Regions from separate parts of the Micromonospora sp. CPCC 206061 genome, predicted to be linked through region 2. Evidence: riboswitches for the same ligand, from Rfam matches in the RefSeq annotation. Region 2 holds a riboswitch; the other holds the start of a gene.

Region 1 (5,851 bases), on a different contig from region 2:
CGCAGGAACGGAAGGAACGCCCAGAATGTGAGGAACCACAGCGCGGTCGCCCCGCTGAGTATCAGCGCGATCGGGCGGGCCAGCAGGAAGTCGGTGATCAGCAGAACCGAGGCCACCATCGCCACCAGGGTGAAGGCCAACCCGCCGGTCGCCATGCTGTGTGCGAAGCGCACCAGCTCCGGCTTGCGGCCGAGCCGGAAGAGCGCCCGGTGAAACGCCACCGGCGAGATGATCAGCGCTGCCGAGCCAGCCGCGGCGAGCAGCGCGACGATGTACACATCCCGCTGGAAACCGCTCGCCTTCGGAAACTCCGCGCTGAACGGCAGTATCAGCAGGAAGGCGAAGAGGATCTGCACTCCGGTCTGCGCGACACGCAACTCCTGCAGCAGATCGGCGAAGTTACGGTCCCAGCGCTGTTTTTCGGTCTCCTCCTCCACGATCCAGAGATCTGCCCGAAAACGGCGATGATCAAACTATCCGCCGCGGCGGATGCGCCCCGCGTACCGGGCCTCCAACGCGGTGTTGTGGTCGTCGCCGCCGGGGATGTTCGCCGACAGGTACACCGGAGGCCGCTCCCCCGCCTCGACCAGCCGCCGCACCACCTCGACCACGACCTGCTGGGCGAGCAGCGCGGCGGTGATCGACGAGACCGCGCCCACCGCGCCGCCACCGGGCAGCGGCAGGGTCGCGTCACCGTACGGCGCGCCGTTGTCGAGCACCACGTCGGCCACGTCTGCGAGCTTGCGGCCCGACGGATGACGGGACTGCACGCGCTCCGAGTGCTCCCGCGACGTGATCGCGATCAGGCCGTGTCCGCGCTCCTTGACGAGGATCGCGAACTCCACCATCGCCCCGTTGACGCCGGAGTTCGACGCCAGCACGAAGACGTCAGCTGGCTCGATGGGCGCCAGCGCGTACAGCTTGTGCGCCACCGTGAGGTCGCGCTCCAGGAACGGGCTGAGGATGCTTGCCGGCTCGCCGCCCCTCAGCACCAGGTCGCGCAGCGCGATCCGGTTGGTGGGCACGAGGCCGCCGGCCCGTCCGGCGATCTCCATCGCCAGGGCCTCGGAGTGCCCGGTGCCGAACGCCTGCACCACGCCGTCCGTGCGCAACGCCGCCACGATCAGGTCGGCGGCACGGCCCACCTCGTCGCGCTGGCCGCTGGCGACCCGGTCGATGGTCTCGGTGACGATCTTCAGGTAGCCGTCGGCACTCAAACTCATCTATGCCCTACTCGTACTGCTGCTTCGGCGGATCGATCTGCCGCCACGACTCGACCTCGATGAACGGGATGGAGTCGTCGTTCACGGGGTCGGTGGCGGTGCGGTCGGTGTACGTGCCGACGACCTCGACCCAGGTGTCGGTCGCCAGACCGCTGGGCGCGTCACCCGACATGCCCACCTTGATCGGCCGGCCGTCTGCGGCGCAGCAGGACAGGATTATGCGCGCGAGGATCGGCTGGCCATCGGCGCCCTGCGCGATGAAGCCGGTGAGCTGCACCCGGCGGTCACCGATCGAGGCGCCCTTGTCGAAGACCGCCCGCGACGCGTAGTCGAGCACGGTGATCGGCGCCGGATCACCCTCGGGAAGCGGCGGGTAGTCGGACATCTGCTGCTGGTTGGACAGCGCCGTACCCGCCTGGCCGGCCGCGTACGAGCCGAGGGCCGGCGGGGCCACGAGCAGCAGGCCGAGCACGGGCAGGATCAAGAACCAGCCAACTCGCGGCTCGCGGTGCGGCTTACCGTCGCCATGGTCGTGGTCGTGACCGCTTGCAGCCGGCTTTCGCAGGTCGTAGAAGAGCGTCATCACGGCCGCTGCGATCAGCAGCACGCCCGCCGCGATCAGGAACGGCCGCAGTCCCTCCTTGACGTACCGGAGGTACATGTCGGTGACGCTGGCCTTCACCACCGCGCCGCCGAACAGCAGCATCACGACCGCCTGCGCCTGTCTGTTCACAGCAGCACCGCCCCTACCGCCACGGCGATCAGGACGCACACCGCGAACGTCGTCGGGGCGAACCGGAAGGCGAACCGCCGCCCGAACACCCCGGCCTGCATCGAGATCAGCTTGAGGTCGACCATCGGGCCCACGACCAGGAACACCAGCCGGGAGGTCAGCGAGAACTGCGACAGGGACGCCGCCACGAACGCGTCAGCCTCCGAGCAGATCGACAGCAGCACGGCCAGTACCGCCAGCGCGATGATCGAAAGAATCGGGTTGTCAGCGAGCGTCTGGAGCCACCGCTCGGGCACCACGACGTTGATGGTCGCGGCCGCCATCGCACCCACCACCAGGAACCCGCCCGCGTGCACCACGTCGTGCCGGACCGCCGCCCAGAACGCCTGCCCGCGCGGCACCCCGTCGAGGTCGGGCCTATGGGGCAGGCGGATCCACTCGGCGCGGCCGAGCCTCAGCCACAGCCAGCCCATGATCATGGCGACGATGAGACTGGCGACGCCCCGGCCGACGACCATCTCCGGGTTGTTGGGAAACGCGACCGCCGTCGCGGCGAGCACGATCGGGTTGATAGCGGGCGCGGCCAGCAGGAACGCCAGCGCCGCCGCCGGGGTGACCCCACGGCGGATCAGCGACCCGGCGATCGGCACCGCGCCGCACTCGCAGCCGGGCAGGATCATGCCCGCGCCGCTCGCTACGGGGACTGCGAGAGCCGGGTGTTTGGGGAGCGCCTTGGACCAGAACGAGCGAGGGACGTACACCGCGATCACGGCCGACAGTGCGACGCCGAAGACCAGGAACGGCACGGCCTGCACCATCACGGAGACGAACACCGTGGTCCAGGTCTGCAGCCGGGGGTTGGAGATCGCGTCCGCCAGCGGGTTACGGAAGAGCACCAGCAGGACGAGCAGGACCGCGAGCACCTCGACCGAGCCGATGCGGTCGCCAAACAGCCGTCGCGGCGGCGGAGAGTCGTGCGTCTCCTGCGCGGTCCCGGGGTCGACAGCGGTCACGACAGGACGATCCCTTTCACAGGCGACGGGCCGCCCCAGAGTAACGCACGTGGCCTGCGGTGTAACGTTGATGAGAACAACCGACAGGGGAGCGCACAGCGCTGAGAGTGCGGCCGCGATGACGCGGCACGCAGACCCTCGAACCTGATCTGGGTAATGCCAGCGCAGGGAGTCCGGAGGACGTTACATGTCACCTACTCGATGGCGCACCGTCGACATCGTCGTCGCTGCCGTGCTCGGCGTCGCGTTCGGCGTGATCTTCTGGGCCTGGGGTCTGCTCTGGGAAGGCCCGGCCAACGCCATACCGCTGCCGGGCCGCGCGCTCATCTACGGCGTCTGGCTGCTGCCCGCGGTACTTGGCCCGCTGGTCATCCGCAAGCCGGGCGCCGGCATCTTCACCGAGCTGGTCGCCGCCCTCGTCTCCACGCTCCTCGGCTCGCCGTGGGGCCTGCTCACCGTGCTGTACGGCCTGTTCCAGGGGGCGGCCGGCGAGTTCGCGTTCGCCGCCACCGGATACCGGCAGTGGCGCCTGCCGACCGCGATCGTCGGCGGCGCGCTGGCCGGTGGCGCGGCCACGCTCCTCGACCTCATCAACTACTACCCCGACACCTCGACGGGCTGGAAGTGGGCGTACGGCGCGCTCGTCGTGCTCAGCTCCGCGGTCATCGCCGGTGGCGGCGCCTGGGCGCTGACCCGCGCGCTGGCGCAGACCGGCGTGCTGGACCGCTTCCCCGCGGGCCGCGACCGCGTCACGGTCTAGGCACGGGTGATCAAGCTCAGCGCGTTCGGGTGGCGGCACGCCGGCCGGAAACGGTGGGCGCTGCGCGACCTCGACCTGCGGGTCGAGCGCGGCGAGCGGGTGCTCCTGCTCGGGCCCTCGGGCGCCGGCAAGAGCACGCTGCTCGCCGCGCTCGCCGGCCTGCTCGCCGCCGACTCCGGTGAACGCGAAGGCACCGTCGACGTCGACGGGCGGGCCGGCATCCTCTTCCAGGACCCCGAGACGCAGCTCGTCATGGCGCGCTCCGGCGATGACGTGGCGTTCGGGCCCGAAAACCTCGGCGTACCGCCGGACCAGATCTGGCCGCGCGTCGACGAGGCGCTGCGGCGGGTCGGCTTCCCCTATGGCCGAGACCGCCCCACCGCGGCCCTGTCCGGCGGCGAACAGCAGCGCCTCGCGCTCGCCGGCGCCCTCGCGCTCCGCCCCGACGTGCTGCTGCTCGACGAGCCCACCGCCAACCTCGACCCCGAAGGCGCCGACCTTGTGCGCGGCGCGCTTGCCCGGGCCCTCGACCCCGACAGCACGCTGATCCTCGTCGAGCACCGGGTCGCCGAGGCGCTGCCGCTCGTCGACCGGGTCGTCGTGCTGGAGCCGGGCGGCGGCGTGCGCGCGGACGGCCCCCCCGAGAAGGTGTTCGCAGAGCACGGCGACCGGCTCGCCGAAGCGGGTGTGTGGGTGCCGGGCCATCCAGTGCCGCCGCGGCGCGCCGTCCGCGCGCCGGGAAAGGCGCTGCTGTGCGCGGAAAAGGTCGCCCTTCGCGATCGCTTGGCCGCCACCGATCTGACGGTACTGGAGAACGAGGCGCTCGCGGTCCTCGGGCCGAACGGCGCCGGCAAGTCCACATTGGCCCTCATATTGGGTGGCCTTCTCAAGCCCACCGAGGGCCGGGTGCGCGCGACCGAGGCGTTGGCCGGCAGCGAGGCGGCAACTCCCCCGCACCGCTGGCGGGCGCGCGCACTGGCACGGCGGATCGGTTCGGTCTTCCAGGATCCCGAGCACCAGTTCGTCACCGCACGGGTCCGCGACGAACTCGCCATCGGCGCCGATCCATCCACTGTGGACGTACTATTGGGACGGTTGCATTTGGACCGGCTGGCCGGTGCCAACCCGTACACCTTGTCAGGTGGCGAGGCGCGGCGGCTGAGCGTCGCGACGGCGCTGGCGGCGGCGCCACGCCTGCTGATTCTGGACGAGCCCACGTTCGGCCAGGACCGGCGCACGTGGATCGAGCTGGTCGACCTGCTGGCCGACCTGCGCGACGCCGGCCACGGCGTCGTCGCCGTCACCCACGACCGCGACTTCGTCGAGGCCCTCGCCGACCGCACGGTGACGTTATGAACGGGATACTCGCGCGCCGCAACCCAGTCGCCAAGCTGGCCGCGGCACTGGTCTTCACACTCGCGCTCGTCGTGACGCTCGACCCGCTGACCCCTGCCATCGCGATCGGGATCGAATTGGCGGTGGTCCCGCTGTTCGGGCTGAGCTACCGCACACTGGCCCGGCGCGCGTGGCCGCTGCTACTGAGCGCTCTCGGCGTGGTGGTGACGATCGTGCTGTTCGCGGCCGACCGCAGCGGTGACCGGCTTTTCGACATCGGCCCGGTGGTCGTCACGACCGGGGTCCTCACCGCGGCGCTGGGCCTGGCCCTGCGCGTCGTGGCGATCGCCCTGCCCGGCGTGCTGGTCTTCGCGTCCACCGACCCGACCGACCTCGCCGACGCGCTGGTGCAGAACGCCCGCGCACCGCACCGATTCGCGATCGGGGCGCTGGCGGCATTCCGGCTGGCGCCGCTGATGCGGCAGGAGTGGCAGGAGCTGACCATGGCCCGGCGCGCCCGCGGGATCGACGCCGGCCGCAACCCGGTGGCCGCGCTGCGCCTCTTCGCGTCGACGTCGTTCGCGCTGCTGGTAGGCGCGATCAGGCGCGGCACCCGGCTGGCGACCGCCATGGACGCGCGCGGCTTCGACTCGGGCACACCCCGCACATACGCCCGCGTCCAACACTTCCGCCTGGCGGATGCCGCCTTGATCGCCGCCGCGATGGCGGTAGCGACCGCCACTCTGGCAATCTCCGTAGCCGCCAACACCTTCCGCCCCCTCCTCTA
Region 2 (5,851 bases):
GCTCGACACCGTCTGGCAGGAGCGTCCGCTCGTCACCGATCACCTCGAGCTTGACCCAGGACGTCTCGAACGCGTCGCGCGCCAGGTGCGCCACCTTGACCGCCTCGGTGGCGGTGTAACAGCCGGCGGTGTTCGGCAGCAGCCGTACCCCGCAGCGGCCGAGCAGGTCGAGGAGGCCGCCGCCCATCGTGGCCGCCGTGTCGATCCGGCGCAGGGCCACCGTCACCAGTTCTGTCCCGCTCGCTGTGATCGCCTCTTCCAGCGCGGCGAGCGATGACGCCCCGCCGGTGCCGAGGATCAGGCGCGATCCGAACGACTCACCCGCGATCGTCAACGACATGGTCAACCTCCCTGGGCGGCGGTCAGGACCTCGATCTGGTCGCCGTCGCGCAGCACCGCGCCGGGCCAGCCGGTACGCGGTACCACCTCGCCGTTGACGGCGACGGCGACACCCCTCGTACGGTCGGTGGCGACGGCGACCGCCTCGGCCACGGTCGCCCCGTCGGGCAGGACGTGTGCGGTGCCGTTGAGCACAACGTTCATGTGAACCTCGCTGGGGTGAACGGCGCCAACATCGGGTCGGGCACGCCCTTTTCGACCAGGTCGGCGATCAGGTCAGCGGTGATCGGGGTCAGGACGATCCCGTGGCGGTGGTGACCGGTGGCCACCACGACGCCGGGCCGGCCGTCGAGCGGTCCGAGGATCGGCGCGTTGTCCGGGGTACCCGGCCGGTGCCCGGCGAGCGCCTCCACCAGGTGGTACTCGGCGATGTCCGGCACCAGGTCGGCCGCGGCGCGCAGCAGGTCGAGCACCGCACCAGCGGTCACCGCCGAGTCCGTGCGCTCCTCGACGGTCGCACCGACCACGACCTCCCCTTCGGCACGCGGCACGAGATAGACGTGGCGGCTGTCCGCGTACCCCCTGATCACGTGCCGGAAGCCCGGCGGACCGTGATCGGGCGCGCGGAGCCGGAGGATCTGGCCCTTGACCGCCCGGACCGGCACCCCAGCGAGCGCCGCGGACCCGCACCCTGCGGCGATGACCGTGACCCGAGCGAGCCCACGCTCGGCGGCGATGGTCACGCCCGCCGCGATAGCGGCGCGGCGTAGGGCGGGCACCAGCTTGCGCGGGTCGACCTGGTGATCGCCGGCGGCGAAGGCGCCGCCGCGGACCCGCGGCGAGAGGCGTGGCTCGCGATCCCGCAGCTCGCTGGGGCGCAGCCGGTCGATGGGCAGGCCGAGCCCCGCCTGGTATGCGCGCAGGCGCTCCGCCTCGGCCAGGTCGTCGCCGGTCAGCGCGACTACCAGGGTGCCGTCGTCGCGATACCCCACGTCGCCCAGCTCGGCGGCGAACGCGGGCCACCGTTTCGCCGACTCCACGAGCAGCCCGGTGAGCGCCTCTTCACCGAAGTACGCCTCGGCGACCGGCGAAAGCATCCCGGCGGCGGCGTGCGCGGCACCCGGCTGGCCGTCGTCGACGACCCGCACGGTCAGGCCGCGCTGCGTACACCGCCACGCGATGGCGAGGCCGATCGGGCCTGCGCCCACGACCTCCACATCGGGTGTCACGAGAGGGCTTTCAGCAGCTCGATCGTTGCGGCGGTGGGGTCGGGTGCGCGGCCGATCGCGCCGATCACCGCGACGCCGTACGCGCCGCTTTCGCGGAGTTCGGGTACCCGGGCGGCGGTGACTCCGGCGATCGCTATGACGGGTACGTCGACGGCGGCGGCCACGGCGGCGACTCCTGCCGGACCGATCGGCGGCGGCAGCCCGTCCTTTGTGGACGTCGCATACGCGGGCCCGACGCCCAGATACGTGGCCCCAGCGGCGACCGCCTGCCTCGCCGCGTCAGGATCGCGGGCCGTCGCGCCGAGCACGGCGCCCGGCCCGAGCACCCGGCGGGCCGCGTCGACCGGCAGGTCGAGCGCGCCCACGTGCCCGCCACCGGCCCCGACCGCGAGCCCGACATGCAACCGGTCATTGACCAGGCATAACGCTCCGGCACCGGCACACAGCTCGACGGCCTTTGCGGCCAGCTCGTACGCGGCCCGGTCGTCGACGTCGTCTTCGACCCGCACCTGTACGGCCAGCTCGGGCCCCGCGGCGTCGATGGCCGCCCGCGCGACCGCGAGCGAATCGGTGATGAGGTGGAGCCGAGGGAACGGCATGCGGCACTCCTCCCTGCGCCGGCATTACCCGGATCAGGTTCGACGGTCGGGGGCTGCATGCCCCCCTCTCAGCCCGGTGCACCGGGCTCCCGTGGGTCACTCCTGCCCTCACAGTAAGGGCCGCGTCACGCCCCCGTAAAGGGGATCTGCGCCACTCGATTCAGCGGACGATCGCGGGCACCGGGCCGAAGTGCTCCCGCCAGGACCGCGACAGGTCAGGGGACGGGGACTGTGGTCTTTACCGTGGCCTGGTCGATGTCGGATACGCGGATGGTCAAGGTGAGCTGCCATTCGCCGGGGAACGGAAACGTCACCGCACCGATCCCCTGGTTACCGCGGATCGTCGCGATCGGGTTGTCGAACGGTTCGACGCCCTTCTCGGGCAGGGCCGTGCTGACCTTCCACTCCGCCACGTCGACCGGCTTTCCCTCGGGCGTGTAGACGAACGCGTGCAGTGTGTTGTTCTCGCCGACCTGCACCGGAAAGATCTCGAACTGCACGGAGAAGACCTGGCTGCTCAGCGTCGTCGAGAAGCCGCGCGCCTCAGCCACCGCCGCCGCCTCCACGTTCGCCGAGCGGCCGGGCGTGGTCTGCACCAGGAGTGAGCTGGCCGCCAGCACGATCGCGGTCATGCCGAGCTCGGCGCCGACCAGCCGGCGCAGCCGTCCCGGCGCACCGCGCCGCAGCACGAGCCGGCGGGAGAAGTAGGCGACGCCGAGGATCACGCCGAGGAGGCCGACCTTGAGCAGTACGAGCCGGCCATAGTCGGTGTCGGTGAGCGCACCGAGCCCACCCAGCTCGATCAGGGCCTGTACGGCGCCGCCGCCGACGAGCCAGAGGATCGCGACCGCGGCCCACCGCGACCACACGGGCAGGATGACGTGCAGCTCGCGCGGGTCGGCGCGGCGCAGTAGGAAGCCGACGAGCACCACCAGGCCGCCGAGCCAGACAGACATCGCGGCGAGGTGCAGGACGTCGGCGAGCGCGGAGACGGGCGGGATTGGCGAGGCGGCCGGGTGGCCGGCGAGCGGCCAGGTCAGCAGGGCGCCGGCGCCGAGCGCGCCGAGAAGAAGACCACGACGTCGCCCGGGACGGGCACGGACCAGCAGCCACACCGCCGCGATCACCGCCAAGCGGACCACCAGAGCCAGCCCGACCGTGCTTGCCAGCACCTGGCGCAGCTCGACTCCGGACACCTCGAACGGGCCGGCGCCGGACAGGTACGGCACCTGGAGCCACAGCGACGCCAGCGTCGTCACCGCCAGCGTCGCCAGTCCGATCCGGACCAGCCGGAGCGGGCCTCGCGTGGACAGCCGGCGTGGCCACAGCACGGCCAGCATGAGGATCGGGCCGACCACCAACGTCAGGCCTACGTACCCGAGGTATTTCGCGACGCCGAGCAGCACCGTCACGGCCTTGTCGTCGCCGGGCGCTTCGGGCGCCGACTGCGAGGGCGCCCCCACGGAGAACATGAAGCCGCCGGCCAGCGGGTGCCCGTCCGCCGAGATCACCCGATAGCTCACCAGATACGTGCCGAGCGGCCGGTCCGCCTTGCGGATGGCGATCGTGAGGGTGCCGTTGGACGCCACCGGGTCGCCCTCGTTGATCCGCTTGCCGTTGGGGGCGATCACCTGGGTCTTGCCGGGGATGATGCCGACCGGTTCGTTGAAGGTGAGCCGCACCTCGGTGGGCGAGGAGCCGATCACCGCGCCCTGGGTGGGAGTGGTCGTGACCAGCGCGGCGTGGGCGTTGGCCGGGGTCGCGGGCATGACGAGGGCGAGAAACACCCCTACGAGCAGGGCCCGCACCCAGCGACGCATACCTGTAGTTCGGATGCGCGTCCGGAAAGGTTCAATCCCAGGCGGGCTCGGCGCTCTCCTTGACCTCGCCGTCGTTCTGAAACACCACGTACCGGTCGAAGGAGCGACAGAACCACCGGTCGTGCGTGACCGCGATGACGGTGCCCTCGAACGCCTTCAGCCCCTCCTCCAGCGCCTCGGCGGACGCCAGGTCGAGGTTGTCGGTCGGCTCGTCGAGCAGCAGCAGCGTCGCGCCGGAGAGCTCCAGCAGGAGCACCAGGAAGCGCGCCTGCTGCCCGCCCGACAGCGTGCCGAACTTCTGGTCGCCCTGTCCCGCCAGGTCATACCGGTTGAGCGACTTCATCGCGCCGTGCCGATCCATGCCGGCGCGGTGGTCGTCGCCGCGCCACAGCACCTCCACGAGCGTCTTGTCGAGCAGCTCAGGATGATCGTGCGTTTGCGAGAAGTGGCCGGGACGGACTCTCGCACCGAGCCGGGCCACCCCGGAGTGGACCACAGAGGACGGTGCTTCGATGAGCCGGAGGAAGTGCGACTTTCCGGTGCCGTTCGCGCCGAGGACCGCCACCCGGTCGCCGTACCAGATCTCCAGGTCGAAGGGGTAGGTGAGGCCGTCGAGCTCGAGCTGCTCGCACATCACGGCCCGCTTACCGGTACGCCCACCGCGCAGTTTCATGCGGATGTCCTGCTCGCGGGGCGGCAACGGCGGCGGCCCGGCCTCCTCGAACTTGCGGAGCCGGGTCTGCGCCGCCTGGTACCGCGACGCCATGCCGTCGTTGTAGGCGGCCTTCTGCTTGTACATCAGCATGAGTTCGCGCAGCTTCTGGTGCTCCTCGTCCCAGCGGCGGCGCGACTGCTCCAGCCGCTCGTGCCGGGCGACCCGGGCCTCATGCCACGACGCGAACCCTCCCGGGTGCACCCACGCGCTGCCGCCCTCGACGGTGACCACCCGGTCGGCGGTCTGGGCGAGCAGCTCGCGGTCGTGCGAGACGTACAGCACGGATTTCGCCGACTCGCGCAGCCGCTCCTCCAGCCAGCGCTTGCCGGGCACGTCGAGGAAGTTGTCGGGCTCGTCGAGCAGCAGTACCTCGTCGGGGCCGCGGAGCAGCAGTTCGAGCGCGAACCGCTTCTGCTGGCCGCCGGACAGCGTGCGTACCGGCCGGTCACGGGTGGCGTCCCACGGTTTCGCGAGCACGAGGGTGGACACGGTGTCGAAGAGGATCTCCGCGTCGTATCCGCCGGCTTCACCCCAGGCGGCCAGCGCGTTGGCATATCCGATCTGGACGCGCTCGGAATCGGGGCTCTGGTGCAGCGCCGCCTCGGCGGCGGTGAGCCGCCCGCCCACCTCTCGCAGCCGCGGCGGCGCAAGCGACATGGCCAGCTGCTGGAGCGTGGTCTGGTCGCCGATCATGCCGATGAACTGCCGCATCACGCCCAGCCCGCCGGCCCGCGCGATGCCGCCGACGGGCACGGGCAGGTCGCCAGCCACCATCCGCAGCAGCGTCGTCTTACCGGCGCCATTGGGTCCGATCAGGGCCACCTTCGCGCCCTCGCCGACGCGGAACGACACGTCGGCGAACAGCTGCCTGCCGTCCGGCAGCGCATGCCCGACATTCGCGACGTCCACGTACCCCACGGGGGCATCCTGCCCGACGCGGCGCCCGCGGTCATCCGACTTTCAGTACGCGGTAGCCCTTCTGGCTGGCCTGCCGGGCGACCGGCCAGCCACGTTCGGTGATCCACTTCTGGAGGGAGTCGCCGCCGAGGTGCCGGGCCACCACCAGCCAGGCGATGCCGCCGGGCGCGAGCCGGGGCAGCCACCGGTCGAGCATGGCGTGCAGCTCGGTCTTGCCGACCCGGATGGGTG

Evidence for each region. Region 2 has a riboswitch for thiamine pyrophosphate ahead of V6V89_RS02530 (thiamine phosphate synthase). Riboswitches for the same ligand answer to the same signal wherever they lie in the genome.
Region 1: linked by a shared signal. The riboswitch ahead of V6V89_RS17145 (ECF transporter S component) and the one ahead of V6V89_RS02530 (thiamine phosphate synthase) in region 2 are both predicted to bind thiamine pyrophosphate.

Annotation. Positions count from the first base shown of each region.
Region 1 is NZ_JBAKHX010000021.1:98,453-104,303, forward strand. Features, by position in the region: gene V6V89_RS17125 (DUF6328 family protein) at 1-437, opposite strand, end outside; gene V6V89_RS17130 (SIS domain-containing protein) at 474-1,223, opposite strand; gene V6V89_RS17135 (TIGR03943 family putative permease subunit) at 1,231-1,956, opposite strand; gene V6V89_RS17140 (permease) at 1,953-2,969, opposite strand; TPP riboswitch at 3,045-3,157, shown strand; gene V6V89_RS17145 (ECF transporter S component) at 3,157-3,729, shown strand; gene V6V89_RS17150 (ABC transporter ATP-binding protein) at 3,739-5,085, shown strand; gene V6V89_RS17155 (energy-coupling factor transporter transmembrane component T family protein) at 5,082-5,851, shown strand, end outside.
Region 2 is NZ_JBAKHX010000002.1:42,098-47,948, reverse strand. Features, by position in the region: gene V6V89_RS02545 (thiazole synthase) at 1-340, opposite strand, end outside; gene thiS (sulfur carrier protein ThiS) at 343-543, opposite strand; gene thiO (glycine oxidase ThiO) at 540-1,568, opposite strand; gene V6V89_RS02530 (thiamine phosphate synthase) at 1,565-2,167, opposite strand; TPP riboswitch at 2,161-2,269, opposite strand; gene V6V89_RS02525 (copper resistance protein CopC) at 2,383-3,987, opposite strand; gene V6V89_RS02520 (ABC-F family ATP-binding cassette domain-containing protein) at 4,019-5,620, opposite strand; gene V6V89_RS02515 (class I SAM-dependent methyltransferase) at 5,652-5,851, opposite strand, start outside.